4 regions of the Anaeromusa sp. genome follow, and region 1 is predicted to be linked to each of the others. Evidence: riboswitches for the same ligand, from Rfam matches in the RefSeq annotation. Region 1 holds a riboswitch; each other region holds the start of a gene.
The links. Region 1 has a riboswitch for cobalamin ahead of PHF27_RS11495 (nicotinate-nucleotide--dimethylbenzimidazole phosphoribosyltransferase). Riboswitches for the same ligand answer to the same signal wherever they lie in the genome.
Positions count from the first base shown of each region.

Region 2: it holds a riboswitch for cobalamin, as region 1 does, so the genes downstream of both, PHF27_RS04380 (sirohydrochlorin cobaltochelatase) here and PHF27_RS11495 (nicotinate-nucleotide--dimethylbenzimidazole phosphoribosyltransferase) in region 1, are expected to answer to the same signal.
Region 3: it holds a riboswitch for cobalamin, as region 1 does, so the genes downstream of both, PHF27_RS04355 (nitrogenase component 1) here and PHF27_RS11495 (nicotinate-nucleotide--dimethylbenzimidazole phosphoribosyltransferase) in region 1, are expected to answer to the same signal.
Region 4: it holds a riboswitch for cobalamin, as region 1 does, so the genes downstream of both, PHF27_RS04390 (hypothetical protein) here and PHF27_RS11495 (nicotinate-nucleotide--dimethylbenzimidazole phosphoribosyltransferase) in region 1, are expected to answer to the same signal.

Region 1 covers NZ_JAQUZF010000100.1:285-4,956, forward strand. The annotation lists gene PHF27_RS11485 (tetratricopeptide repeat protein) at 1-1,968, shown strand, start outside; gene cobC (alpha-ribazole phosphatase) at 1,990-2,544, shown strand; cobalamin riboswitch at 2,650-2,857, shown strand; gene PHF27_RS11495 (nicotinate-nucleotide--dimethylbenzimidazole phosphoribosyltransferase) at 2,997-4,031, shown strand; gene PHF27_RS11500 (PocR ligand-binding domain-containing protein) at 4,194-4,672, shown strand, end outside.
Region 2 covers NZ_JAQUZF010000018.1:22,584-25,699, forward strand. The annotation lists gene PHF27_RS04370 (MotA/TolQ/ExbB proton channel family protein) at 1-113, opposite strand, end outside; gene PHF27_RS04375 (adenosylcobinamide amidohydrolase) at 187-963, opposite strand; gene PHF27_RS04380 (sirohydrochlorin cobaltochelatase) at 1,041-1,952, opposite strand; cobalamin riboswitch at 2,072-2,254, opposite strand; gene PHF27_RS04385 (sirohydrochlorin cobaltochelatase) at 2,456-3,116, opposite strand, start outside.
Region 3 covers NZ_JAQUZF010000018.1:17,638-22,309, forward strand. The annotation lists gene cobN (cobaltochelatase subunit CobN) at 1-1,613, opposite strand, end outside; gene PHF27_RS04355 (nitrogenase component 1) at 1,588-2,370, opposite strand; cobalamin riboswitch at 2,679-2,861, opposite strand; cobalamin riboswitch at 3,013-3,195, opposite strand; gene PHF27_RS04360 (energy transducer TonB) at 3,332-4,033, opposite strand; gene PHF27_RS04365 (biopolymer transporter ExbD) at 4,030-4,446, opposite strand; gene PHF27_RS04370 (MotA/TolQ/ExbB proton channel family protein) at 4,433-4,672, opposite strand, start outside.
Region 4 covers NZ_JAQUZF010000018.1:25,728-28,107, reverse strand. The annotation lists gene PHF27_RS04400 (hypothetical protein) at 142-285, shown strand; gene PHF27_RS04395 (STAS domain-containing protein) at 394-705, shown strand; cobalamin riboswitch at 750-932, shown strand; gene PHF27_RS04390 (hypothetical protein) at 1,076-2,047, shown strand; gene PHF27_RS04385 (sirohydrochlorin cobaltochelatase) at 2,176-2,380, shown strand, end outside.

The DNA.
Region 1 (4,672 bases):
GATGCGGATATTTACTATAACCTAGGAATTGTGCAGACCGTGCTAGGACAAGGTGTAAGTTCTAAACAGTCTTTTCAGCGCGCCATAGAACTTCGGCCGGATTTTCCTGAAGCTTATAACAACTTAGGCATTTTGTTGCAAAGCGAAGCTTCGGAAGAGGAAGCAGAATACTGCTTTCGCCAGGCGATCAAAATCAAAAAAGATTTTTCTGAAGTCTATAATAACCTCGGATTGCTTTTGGTAAAAAAAGATCGCTTGGTTGAAGCGGAAGAATGCTATCATGAGGCGCTTGCGCTATCTTCCAGTTATCCGGAAGTCCATAATAACTTGGGCTTGTTAATGATGAGAAAAGAAAGTCTAACTGAAGCAGAGCATGAATTTCGACTTGCCATAAAAGAAAATGAAAATTTTCCGGAGGCATGCAATAATCTTGCAGTAGTTTTAAGAAAAAATGAAAAGTGGCAAGAAGCAGAGGTCTTTATTAAAAAGGCAATTGAAATTCGGCCTCAATATCCGGAAGCATATTATAATTGGGGATTAACATTGGCGGCGCTTGGTAATATCGAGGCTGCTATAGAGGCATACTGCAAAGCGATTGAACTCCGAGCAGATTATCCGGAAGCGTATAACAATTTGGGCGTGATTCTTTTAAAACAAGGAAAATTGGAGGATGCGGAAAATTTTTTTCATCATGTTATCGAACTAAGTCCCAATTTTTCGGAAGCCTATAGTAACCTCAGCGCAGTATTGAAAGATGGGCCACGCCTTGAGGAAGCGGAAAATTATGCGAAACGTGCCATTCAATTGGATCCTAGCGATGCGGGAGCATATAATAATTTAGGTGCAATTTTAAGAAATCAGAATCGCTTAAGGGAAGCAGAAAAGTATTTTTTGAAAGCTATCGAATTGAAGGCAGACTTTCCGGAGGCTTTTCATAATTTAGCGATGACTTTGATGGAAACGGGGACTCGCTTTAAGGAAGCGGAGTCTTTACTTCAACAAAGTTTGGAACTTCGTCCTGGTTTTGCGGAAGCGGAATATACGTTAGCGGCACTCTATCTTTTGCAAGGAAATTACAAGCAAGGATGGGAAACGTACGAGGCTAGGTTTGCTGTTTTTAATAATTATCAACCGCCGGTTCGACGCTGGCAGGGAGAGGATTTAGAGGGAAAGCATATATTGCTTTCTTGCGAACAAGGTTTTGGCGATACATTGCAGTTCGTTCGTTATGCTGCAGAAGTGGCAAAGCAGGCACGACACACAACCGTATTGGTACAAAAGCCGCTTGTTAGGTTGTTTGCCAACTCGGAAAAAATTACTTTTGTTTCTTCGACTAGCGAGTGTTCGTGGGATGAGTATGATTTTGCTTGTCCGTTATTAAGCCTGCCAATGGTGTTTGAGACGGATGAAAAATCGATTCCTGCTGAGATTCCCTATGTAGTTGCCAACGAGACGCTAGTGAGTAAATGGAAGGATATTCTTGCGAAACAAAGTAATGGGAATGCATTGAAAGTTGGGGTGGTTTGGGCGGGAAACCCAGGGCATAAGAATGATCGCAATCGTTCTGCTCAACTTGCAGAAGTTGCAGAACTTTTTAAGGCTGTGCCTGTTTTATGGATTAGCTTGCAATTAGGCGCGGAGAGCAAGGTGCTACAAAATAGCGCCATTCCTATTGCTGATTTTACAGAGCTGCTTACTAACTTTTCCGAAACGGCAGCATTAATTGCCAATTTAGATATGGTGATTGCAGTAGATACGGCTGTTGCCCATTTAGCGGGAGCAATGGGGAAGAAGACTTGGCTTCTCTTGCCGTTTGCACCTGAATGGCGCTGGCAACTGCAGCGCGAAGATTCTCCTTGGTATCCAACGATCCGAATTTTTCGTCAAACCCGAGTGGGAGACTGGAAAGACGTTCTGCAAAGAGTGGCAACGGCCTTGACGAGTGAAATAAAAGTGTCTGAAGTATAAGGTGAAGAGAATGGAGTCATTATGAAGATTTGGTTTGTGCGACATGGTGAAACCGAGTGGAACCGGACCAAACGGTATCAGGGGCATAGCGATATACCTTTGAACGAAAACGGGCGGAGGCAAGCGCAGGAAACAGCGGCTTTATTAGCAAAGGAGCCGCTGGCGGGGGTCTATGCCAGCGATTTGAAACGGGCTGTAGAAACGGCGGAGACAATAGCGCAGCCGCACAGGCTACAGGTGCAGCAGAAGCCGGAACTGCGAGAACTTCACTTCGGCTTATGGGAAGGTCTGCGGTATGAGCAAATTATGGAAAAATGGGCGGATGAATTGAGCTTAATGTATGAGCATCCTGAGAAGGGATGTGCGCCGGAGGGCGAGGGCTTTAGCGAGCTGGCAAAACGAGCGTGGCCGGCGCTGCAGGCGATTCGTGAAGCGCATCAAGAAGAGGAAGCAATTGCGGTGGTGGCTCATGGAGGCACCATTCGCGTTTTATTATGTTTGCTGCGAGGGAAACCGTTGCAGCAACTTTGGGATGTGGCGATTGAACATGGACAGGCTACAAGGATAGATGTGTAAAGAATAGGAGTATTTTGACTACCTTGCCCATTATCTTGTCGAGCCGTTTCAGTGAGGCAGGATTTAATTTGTTTATCGGAGAAAAGAATTTTCAAGACAACTGAAAAAGGATGCCACCAAACAGGTGCCTTCGGAAGCTTTGAAAAAACCGGAGGAGAATAGGGAAGTTCGGACAGGCCATTGGCCTGTAAACGATGCGGTCGCGCCACTGTATTCGGGGAGAGCGCTTGCGTATGCCACTGGGAAACCGGGAAGGTGCAGGAAGCTTGAGGAACCGTTAGCCAGGATACCTGCCTGTTTTGGCTGTCATGCACCCTCGCGCCAAGGGGAATGCCAGAAGGATAGGTACACTTAAGAAAAGATACCTAGCCTTTGTGGCTGGGTTGTTTTTATATCCCTCATCCCCGCTGGTACGGCAGTTGCAGGCTGAACGTGTTGAAGGAGGGGCTTTTATGAGTTTGGAACAGGAAGTGAATGAGTGGATTGACGGGGCGGCTAAACCTCGTCATAGCCTGGGCTTGTTGGAAAAATACCTAAAAAAGATGGTGCTGTCCTGGGGCGAAGTGAAAACAGAGCTGAAGCCCTTTCATTTAGTGTTTGCGGCGGATAATGGCGTCATTGCTGAAGGCGTGGCCAAAGACCCTGAGGAGATTACTTATTTGCAGGCGCAGAATATGGTGGATGGCCGGGCGACGATCAGCTGTTTTTGCCAGCAGTGCGGCATACCTTATCGGGTCATTGATGTTGGCGTCAATTCTACAAGACCTTTTACTGGAATTTCTCGCAAGGCGGCCATGGGCAGCCGCAGCTTTCTCAAAGAAGAAGCCATGAACGAGGCTGAATTTGCGGTTGCCTGGGAAGCCGGGCAGGAACAGGTTCGTCAATTGGCGGCTAAAGGCTACAACCTAATTTCAATGGGTGAAATGGGGATTGGCAATACGACGACATCATCAGCGGTTTTACACGGCTTGACCGGTATTTTGCCGGAGTTCATTGTCGGCGGCGGCGCCGGGCTGCAGACGAGCGAATTGATTAAGAACAAATGCCAGGTAGTTGCTAAAGGCGTAGAATTGCATAAAGAGAAGTTTCATACCGCCAAAGATATTCTGCGTTGCGTAGGCGGCTTTGACATGGTAGCCATTTGCGCCGCTATGCTGGAATGTGCACGCTTAAAAACGCCCTTTGTCATTGATGGTTTTATTACGGCCGTTGCTTATATTTGCGCCTCAAAGCTGGATACTGGGGTGGAGAAGTACGCGATTCCGTCCCATATGTCCCGGGAACCGGGGATGGCATACTCTTTGCTGCTAGGAAATATTCCGGCGGAGGAAGTGGTGCTGAAAGCCAATATGGCTTTAGGCGAAGGGACAGGAGCCGTATTGATGGTGTTTTTGCTGAAGACTATGCTCTATACGATGCATAATATGGCGCGGATTACCGATTTTATTCCAGCGGCGCCGGAAAAAGAGCAACGAGCTGCCTTGTAAAATATTGCCAAAGAAGTTGGCGATGCATGACAAAAATTTCACATCCCGAAATCCTGACGCAGGAAAATCGTATCCGCATAACTAATAGTATTCATTTATGCGAAAAATTTGACAAGACAAAAACCTGCCGGATGCGTCGTAAAAGGATGGAGGGAATTGAACATGCAAGTCAGCCGGTTTACGTTAAGTGAAATTGTTGACACTAGTGTATTGCAAGAGATTCAAGATAAGTTTGCAGAAGCCACAGGACTGGCGGCAGTCATCGTAGATCCCGAAGGCCGCCCCATTACCAAGCCTAGCCATTTCACCTGTTTTTGCAATTATGTTCGTTCTTTTGAAGAGGGCTTTCGCCGCTGTATGAACTGCGACGACAAAAGCGGCCGCCGGGCTACGCAGAATAAGCGTCCCATGGTGCATCTTTGCCATAGCGGGTTGACGGATTTGGCGGCGCCAATTATTGTGCAGGACGAGTATATCGGCGCATTTTTGGCGGGCCAGGTGGTAGTGGAAACCGAGCATAGCGATATTAAAGAGGTCAAAGAAGAAATGTATCGCCGTGTGGCGGATTTGCCGGTAGATAAGGAAAAAATAGGGGAGCTTTTTGACCAGGTGGAAATTGTGCCGGAGCATCGCATTAAGGC
Region 2 (3,116 bases), on a different contig from region 1:
TAGTTCCAATGCCGCTCCAAAGTCACCGCCAATACTAAAATCGAACAAAAAACCAAAGGGTACATTACGATCCCTCCAGCTTGAAACAACTGCCAAATCCGTTCCAAATCCATTTTTTTAACTCCTTTCCCGGCTAGTGCCGCACCTCAACCTTATCATTTCAAAATGTTATTTATGAACCGCAAGTTATCTGCAAGAAGCTTTATGACTGCAACGAATATTTTTGGGGGAATAATATTGAGCCTGTTCCTTTAATCCTTCTTCCTTAAACAAAGCTGTTTTAACCCCTGACTTTACTGCATCTGCTATCATTTCTCCTAATTTAGACTGCGTCCCTACATCCCGACAAGCCGTTCCAGCCATGTGACTTACCAAGATGATCCCATCGGTTCCAGTACCAGTTGCCGGAAGCAAACTATGCGGACTGCGCACTTCTAAATCTTGCAAGGCTGCGCTTTTCGCTTCCGTAGCCGTAATCAATGCTTTAGCCAAAGCGCCCGGGGATAAATTCGCTTCTACAAGAAGCAAAATGTTAATGGTTCCTGAAACAGGAATATATTCTCCATGATGTTCCCAATAAAGCGCATCCTCTCCGGCTCGAGCAGCATTATGCTCCACTCCGGCAGTCACAATGGCTTCCACTGTAATCCCCTCATAAAAACGTCGCTGGTAGGACATACACTCCATGTGCGCCGTCGTTAAAAGACCGCTAGTTTCATCTTTGGGTAGTCCCTCGCGTTCGACAATAGAAGCCAAATACCCGTCCAAGCTGCCGCCAGGCAATGTTGCTTCACTCTCGGCAAAAAAGGTCAAACGATGGTTGAATACGGCGGACAACTCTTGGATACCGCCGTTATATTGAGAGGTGCTCAAAGCGATACGCCGCTGTGGAAAGCGGCAAAGCAGCAAATCCGCTTTAACCTGCAAAACACCTCCTGCCGCCAGCAGGCGATTTTGCTCCATGCCAACCCAACCTTTCTCCTCCTTGACGTTTATCGTCAAGTCTTATCTCTATTATTCACAAAACACGGCCGCTGTTACTACGGTTGATACAACCCTCGAATCGCATCGCGAGCATGTTTCACATAGAGGGAACGATATGCCGCATTTTCGCCCAGGCCCTTTAGTTCGACTTCTACTTGAAATCCGTCCTTCTCTAAAAGATTCTTCCAAGAATCCGGCTCGTCGCCAGCCATATCATTTTGCACATGATCGCCAGCTACCAACATAAACGGCATTAAGATAACCTTCTTAACCTGATTCTTTTTCAATTCCGCCAGCGCATCTTCAAAATTAGGATGATCGTTTTCTTCCACAACTCCCATATAGGCCTTGTGACCTCTCGCCTGCAATACACGCTGCATTTTGCCATACGCCGGATTCGGCTGATTTGGGGAGCCATGTCCCATGAACAAAACAGCTTCTTCTGCGGCGAGCCCGGGCATTTGTTGCTCAACCGCCTCCGCCAACGCCGTAAAGTCATCCGGCATTCCTCTTTGTCCGTCAAACATTAGTATTGGCCTTCCTATAGTAAGAACGTCAAAAGACTTATCCGAAACATACTGTCGATACACGCTTAAAATTTTCTTTTCGTATTCCTCTCCAGGAGTCAAATGAAGCGGCTGAATGACCACCTCCTGGTAACCTTCTTCCTTCAGCTTGCTTAAGGCTTGTTCTAACGTATCTATCTGAAGCTTTTCTTCCGCCGCTATTTTCGCAATCACTTGGCGAGCCGTAAAAGCGCGACGAATTTCATACTCAGGAAAAATTTCTCGCATATCATTTTCAACACTCTCAATGCAAGCCTTACGCGTTTTAGGAAAAGTAGTTCCAAAGCTAGTAACTACAATTGCTTTTTTTCTCTGCGTCCTCATGGAGCCGCTTCCTAAGCCCGTTGTTACTAAACAGGCCGTAGCAAGTAACGCCAGCACTTTTTTCACCCGTAAACTCATCCTTATTGTCGCTCCTTTTTTCTTAATGTCTTCAAAAAACAAAAATCCCGATCGCTATGACCGGGATTGAAAATAAACAGAACCCTGTTTAAATCTCCTTCCCTATCCTTCGTAGGTCTAGCGGCGATTGTCAAACAGGCAGTTCTCCTGGCTCTGGTTCTTCGCTCCTCCAAACCTTCCCAAGGCATTCGCCCCAGTGGCATTTCTTGGATTTGCTCCCCATTACAGTGGCGGGACCGCGCCGGTTTTTCACCGGTCTTCCCTATTAAGCCCTTCCGGGCACCTGCTCCAAATAATATGTTTTTGTCATTGTTAAATGTAACAAAAAGAACCCAAAAAGTCAACCTAAGCCTAGGTTTTAGCCATTCACTTTTGTTAACTCCGCAAAACATTTCCATATTCGTCACTAGCGTCAATACTCTATTTTCCCTTATCTGCAGGAACACAATAAAAGGCTGCCAATTTTCTCGGCAGCCTTTTATTGCATTTATAGCCTATTCAATTTATTCAATAACTGGAATTACAGGTTTATCCTTGCCGCGTTCTTTATAATTATTTTCAATCGCATCTTTCACATGCTGTACATAAATATCCTGAATCCCTTTATTTTCTCCCAAACCGTGAATATACGCTTCTACTTGGAAGCCTGCCGCAGTCAACTGCGATTTAAAAGAATCCTTTTCGTCGCCCGCCATATCATTTTGAGCATGGTCGCCAGCTACCAGCATAAAGGGCATTAGCGTGATTTTCTTAATTTTATTGGCCTTTAACGCTGTGACCATATTCTCATAAGTAGGATACCCTTCCACCGTGAAAACAAAGACGTTTTTCAAGCCTGCATCTTGAAGCTTTAGTTGCAGAGCGGCATACGCCGTATTCGAAGGGTTTACACCACCGTGACCCATCAAGCCAACAGCTTCATTTTTTCCTAATTTCGGCAATTGGTCTTGCAACGCTTTAATTGCGATAGCATAGTCATCTGGTTTTTCCCCTTCTTGGCCGGTATAATAAAGAATCGGCCGACCTACAGAAACCTTGTCAAAGGATTTTTCGTACTTGTCCACAACACGCATCAATTTAGAATACTCATCGCCTGCTTCCACATGCAGAGGCTGAATCACGATCTCTTTGTAGCCTTCGGCCTTCAACTTTTCCAACGCTTGT
Region 3 (4,672 bases), on a different contig from region 1:
CCATGAGTTCCAATATGTACCACCGCATCCGCTTGAAAATCCTCTTTCAGCCAGCGATAAAAGGCCAAGTAATGATAGGTGGGCGCACAATCCGGCGAATGATACAGTTTCCCCGGATCTCCTTCAAAGCCTCGCGGCGGCTGAACCGTAACCACCACATTACCCAGGCGTAAACCAGGCACCAGCAAGCCTTCTTCATAACAAAAGGCTTCTCCCGGAGCCTCTCCCCAGCTTTCCTTCATATGCGTCCGCACTTTTGGGGGCCACTGTTTCGCCCATTCTTGAACCCGTTTTGACTCAACCCAGCCCAAAGCAGTCTTCTTTTGTTTGTCTGTCAAAAAACGTCCGTCATTGGTCGCTTGGGCCAGCATGGCTTCCAGCAGCTCCGCCCCATTCGCGGGCAGCTCGCCAACTAGATAGCCGGCTGCCTCCATTCTCTCCAGCAGCCGCTGTACGCTTGCGGGAGAATCAAGACCTTCCGCCGTACCGATATTGAAATTGCGGGGCGGATAATTATGAAAAATGATAGCAATTTTCTTTTCGCTATTCTTCTTCTGACGCAGCCTAGCCCACTTTGCCGCCCTGGCAGCCATAGCCTTGCACCGTTCCGCGATCGGTTCAAAATGACTTGCCCCGTCTTCAGCTGGATTTTTCGCTGCCAGAGGCGCTCCATGAATCACACCGTCAATCTCTGGAAGCACAACACAGCAAGAAAGTTCTACAGGGTTTAGACCGGTTACGCTTGTCTCCCAGCTCTCCTCTGTTTGCAGCAAGGTAACGCCTTGTAAAATCGGCACATTCAATTTCTGTAAAAACAAAGGATCCACAGGACGGCCAACAGTAAGGGAAAACTTGAAGCAATTAATAACAACATCCACTAAGCAGCGTCCTGTTGCATCAAAGAAAAAACGCCGTACCGCCTCATCTACGCCCGGCGCCCCTAAAGCCTCGTTCTTGGCCCAATGGCTAAAAACCGGAATGACCTGCAGCCCCTGCGCCTCCAGCTCTCGAATCAAGCTTTCCTGATGCCGCAAATCGCGCCAAACCCACTCATCGCGTGGAAACAAGACGCCCGCAACTAATTTAGCCCCGTGTAAAAATTGCTCTTTGTAAATTGCAATATCTTGTATTGTTCCTTCCTGACCAGAACGAAAGATTCCTTGCCAGGGCTGAGGCACAGGTTCCTTCCATAACTCGCCGTTACCTTCAGCGACATTGCGAAGCCAGAGCCAAAGATTGCAATAATTTTCTTTTCCTCCATAAGTCAAATATCGCCGCAAACGAGTTTGCTCTTCTTCTTCAAACCCTTGTTTTTCTCCACCTTCCGCCAAAGGATTCGCCGGCAGAACTATGTACTTTTTTCCTCGATACTTTAAATAGTCTATTGTTTTTTTTAGAAAATCCCATTCTTTACCATGTCCCATCCAGGAACAGATAAAGCAGCCGCAGTTATCTAACTGCCGCTGCCATTCTATATTCCATCGTAAATTTTCATGTAAATCCACGACACGACCTAGGTTTATTGTCTCATCACCGCTGCGCAATTCCTGTAACGCTTGTTGCATTTGGCGATACTGACGATCAATATTACTGCTGAAGATTATGGGCTTCACAATCATTCTCCTTTTGGCAAGATCCTATATAAAAAACCACTGGCGACAGCGCAGCCGGAGAGTCTTCTCGATCCGCAGAGTTACATTGCCGTTGCGGCTTTTCCAGCGCCTTTTCAATACTTTGTATTTGCTGTGCTTCACTAGTAAATAAAGGCAGCAACAACCAAGGAATTCCATATTCACGCTGCAAATAACGAGCCATTGGCGCTCCCAATTCTTTATGCACAACTACATTCAAGGAAACTTGTACAGACTCGGCAATTTCTTCTAAAGAGCTTCCCATTCCCGGTATCGCTTTTACAACAATACTTTTTTGACGTAATAACTCGCGAAGACGCACTATACGCACCAAATCACCTGCATACGCAGGTGAACCGCCAAGTAAAGCAACCCTTGCTTCCTTGCTCTGCTTTCTCTTTGGTATCGGTAAAAGCTGGAATAAAGTAGCCATAGCACTGCGATATCCTCTAGCAAAAGCATCTTGCCCTTGGATATCTCCCCAAAAATAATTTTGGTTTTGAAAAACCATTTTCTTCCTAGCATCAGTTTCTTTTAAAGCGTTGCTACGCAAAAATCCTTTTTGCGTACAACTTCTTTCAACTCCCTGGCGCTCCAGCAAAGAACATGCTTGCAAATAACACTGAAGCGGGGCATTTTCGGTAGAGTTTACGTCTGGTATTCCAGCAAAAAAAGCTGCCGCACCTTGCATTAATGCTTTTTTCTCTTCCCATTCTTGACAAGAACGCTCTACCGCCATTTCCCTCGCTCCCTTCTGTACAGCACCAACAGTTCTATCAAATCAGGCTTCTAAGCGTTTGCTCTTTTACCTGGATTAGAAAAAAGAAGCCCCTACCCCTGGGGCTCGTCTCTATGCGAGACTTATAGTGAGCAATGAAATAAATCTATCTTAAAACTCCCATCACACTCCAGACGGAAGATTCAAGATCCACTTTTTCTTCTGTCTAAGACAAAAGAAAACATCCCACCTACAACGATGGAATGTTTTGAATTACAACCAAATAAAAGCTCTATTTGGCGAATCCCCTTCCCATCGTTCGTAGGTCTAGCGGTGATTGTCAAACAGGCAGTTCTCCTGGCTCTGGATCTTCGCTCTTCCAAACCTTCCCAAGGCTTTCACCCCAGTGGCATCTCTTGGATTCGCTCCCCATTACAGTGGCGGGACCGCGCCGGTTTTTCACCGGTCTTTTCTATTAAGCCCTTCCGGGCGCCTGTTTCTTTTATTCAATTTTAAGCTATCCCTAGGATGTAGAAGTGGAATCAAAGAAAAGTTTCATCGCTTCTGCTGTTGGTATGTGCAGAAAAGAAAATCCCGGCCATAGGCCGGGATCGAAATACAAACAAAACTGTCTGAATCTCCATCCCTATCCTTCGTAGGTCTAGCGGTGATTGTCAAACAGGCAGTTCTCCTGGCTCTGGATCTTCGCTCCTCCAAACCTTCCCAAGGCTTTCGCCCCAGTGGCATTTCTTGGATTTGCTCCCCATTACAGTGGCGGGACCGCGCCGGCATTACACCGGTCTTCCCTATTAAGCCCTTCCGGGCACCTGCTCCATCAATATTCACTTATTTGTATTGACTTTACCAAAATAAGTTGAAAAAGTCAACACAGTTCCATGGATTATTCCCACTTTTCAATACTTAGGCAATAATCCATCACACATCACATTTTTTTACTATAATTGCAATATTTTAAGTCAACTCAGCGTAACCGAAAACTAACAGACAAGGTTGTCCGGCAACGCACAGCACCGCCGCCTTCATGCCTTGCCGGCACAAATTGCCATTGTCTAACCGCGTCCACTGCGGCCGCATCCATTTCTCCATATCCCGAAGAAGATACCACATCTGCATCGCCTACGCTTCCATCTTCCAACACCAACATGCGTACCGCCACGCGGCCCTCAATACGCTGCTGACGCAGAGATTCCGGATAGGAAGGCTCAGTCTGCCGTAAAATGCGCGGCGGTAACACCCTAGTGGAAGCAGGTGCTGTCCCGCCGCCTCCGCCAGCACCAGTTCCTGCGCTTTGTCCGTCCGACGGGCTTCCTCCCTCTGACGAACCTCCACCAGCCGCCGCGCCCTCACTGGAAGGACCATCCGCAGCTGCGTTCCCCATAGCCTGAGGCGCCGCTTGTGCATTGGTCGGCACCGCTGCGGCAGCACTGGCTGTCGCTTGAGCTTGCTGCTGCCTGGCAGCAGGTGCGCTTGGCGCCGCTATCGCCGGCATAGCCGAGGCTGCTGCATTATTCCCTGGCAAAGGCGCAGCCGTCAGGGAAAGCTCCAAATACTCTTCCGCAGCTTGCGCTGGCAACGGAAAAATGCCGACGTATCCCAACACTAGCAAAATCAAAAGATGTGCGCCTACCGCTACAAGCAGCGCTTTTTTTGAATGATTTCTCATGGCTGAGCAGCCCCTGCTTCCGTAGCTACGCTAAGGCGCTGCACCCCGGCAGCTTTCAAGGCATCCATGACAGCCACTACACGGCCATACTCCACGCGCTTATCAGCGCGCAAGACAAAAAACACTTCCTGCTGCCTAGACATCTCTAACTGAACACGTTTTCCCAAAAGCTGCAGCGGTACGTTTTCTTCGTCCACATAAGTCTGTCCCTCAGCCGTCACCGTAACGGCCACCTGTTTTTTCATATCCGCCTGCGCCGCCTGCGCCGCCGGCAACTGCACTGGCAGCGTTTTCTGCTCTACCATATATAAGGTGCTAAGCATGAAAAAGACCAGGAGGAAAAAAATAATGTCAATCATGGGAATAATCATCAGCCGAGGCTGACGATTCACCCTCCAATCACGCAGTTTCACGGCTGCGCCTCCCCGCGGCAAAAGAAGATCCTGTCAAAAGAGCGGCCCCGCATTCTTCCAAGTCTCCTGCCAAACGATCCAGGCGCTGACAAAGCCAGGAGTGGCACAACAAAGCCAGCACAGCCACGCACAGGCCAGTAGCTGTAGCAACCAACGCTTCTCCTACCCCGCCAGTAATAGCCTGCATTTGCCCTGTTTTCACCGCCAACACCTGAAAGGACTGAAT
Region 4 (2,380 bases), on a different contig from region 1:
TTTGTGCTGGGAATTTTAGTTCGGCTAAACCGTTTTCGCCTTTGCAGTAGAGGGCGGAAGCGGTTTTTTATTTAAAGGGGGGATGTCGGACAAGTATAGATGATTCTATGGGAACTATGGTTTTTAAGAGGAGGATGTATAATGGAAAAAGTTGAAAAGTATGCTGGCGAATCGGTGAAGATTTTTTCGGAGAGCACGGAAGCAGCTTTGATTATGGGTGTTCTTTCGGTCTGCTTGTTGACGGTGTCCATTGTGGTACTGCAAGCGTTTTGGGTCATGCGATAAATAGAGCATAAGAGAGAAATGGATGAACTAACCAGGCTGTTTCTTGTGGTAGAAAACAGCCTGGTTAACATAGACAGCGGTTGTTTAAAGCAAGGGGGGGAAGTATTTATGGAGTATGCAATCGCGACAAGTGGCAACCAAGCGATCGTAACATTAAAAGGTAAAATTTATATTCAAGATGCATGTGTTATTCGCGAAGAAATAATTAATAAAATTGAAGCTGGTTATCACCGGGTTCTCATTAAGCTTGCAGAAGTGACGTATATGGATAGCGCTGGATTAAGTATGATGGTAACGTTGCATAAAGTGAGTCGGAAAAGACATGGATCGTTAGTTGTGACTGGCGTGCAGGGAATGGTTAAAGAGTTGATGCAGTACACTCACGTGGATCAAGCTCTGCGTTTGGAAGGGACACTGTAACATTGACTTTTTTTTCAGCTTTTGTTAAAGTTGACAATAACAAGTGCATAGTGAATGGAATAGGTGCCCGGAAGGGCTTAATAGGGAAGACCGGTGAAATGCCGGCGCGGTCCCGCCACTGTAATGGGGAGCAAATCCAAGAAATGCCACTGAGACGAAAGTCTTGGGAAGGTTTGGACGAGCGAAGATCCAGAGCCAGGAGAACTGCCTATTGGACAATCGCCATTTGACCTACGAAGGATGGGAAGGAGATTTTAAAACCGTTTGGTTTTGTTTTGCCGTGGCCCCGTCGTTTTGACGGGGTTTTTATTGTTGGTTAATGGTTTGAAGTTTCTATGGGCTTGCTAGAAGTATAACAGGGGGCATGCATATGAAAAAAGTAGTGGCATTGGCCATCGCAGGTATTGTTTTTTCTACGTCATCGTTGGCGTTAGCCGCGGAGCCGGAGTCGGAGTCTGGGATTAAACTCAGCGGCGACGTGACCGTAAAGTATGAAAAAGATACGAAGGACGGAGAAGCAAATGCTTCTGGTACCATGAGTTCGTTACGCTTAACAGGAGAAGCGGCATTGGGGAGCGGCTGGTCTGTATTCGCTCGCTTGGGAGCGCAATATGCTACGAATCCGGCCTTAGCGGACTACAATACAGATGGTTCGGTATATGGCGACAAAAAAACGGTAATGACCCTTGATCAGTTTGGCGTGACAAAACAAGCAGGAGATTTGGCATTTAAACTTGGGCGTCAAGATTTGACTATTGGCGCAACGTCGCTTCTTTACAGCCGCTCAGAGTCCAATATTGGGAAGCGGGCTTTTGTAGACGGAGTGACTGTAAATGGGGCCGCAGCGGGCTTGGACATCAACGCAGCCTTTGTACAAGAGGATAATGCCGGCGATGAAGACAACCGTATTTATGCGATTCGGACTGGCTTTCATCCCAATAAGCAGTTGCAGTGGGGGATGACGTTAGGTCGCTATCAAGATCGAGTCAATGGAAATACGAACCATTGGGCGCTGGACAGCAGCTATCAACAAGGCAAGCATACCTGGACGGCGGAATATACGCAGTCCAATCGCAGCGAAGACAATCGCGCCTATGCGGTAACTTGGAATTATGGCTTTGATGATAAAACGTCAATGTATATTACTGCGTTTAAAGTAGAAACGAATGGCGATATGGGAAAACAAAGCGATTTTGATAACAACAACAAGGGTTTTTATTATGGCGTTAAACATCAACTAAACAAAGATAATTCACTGGAATTGGTCTATAAAGATCAAAAGGAAGTGGACAGCGGTTTGAAAAACACAAAGCTGGAAGCTACATTTACTCATAGTATTTGAGGAGGAGCCGCTTGTTTTATAAGAAAGCAGCGATTCCTTGAAGAGAATAAACACTATATAAGGAGTGAGGGAATTTGAAAAGAAGTATTTTATGTTTGATGACAGCGGTTTTATTTGCCCTAATGGGAATGGCGACAAGTTTTTCCGTTTCCCAGGCAGCCGAGGCGCCAACTGTTAAAAAAGCCATTTTGGTAGTCAGCTTTGGTACAACCTATGCGGATACGCGCAAGGCTACGACCGATGCAGTGGAAGCGAAAATTAAGGCAGCTTTTCCGGAGTATGACGTGCGTCATGCCTTTACTTCCCGTATTATCATCAAAAAATTAGCGGAAC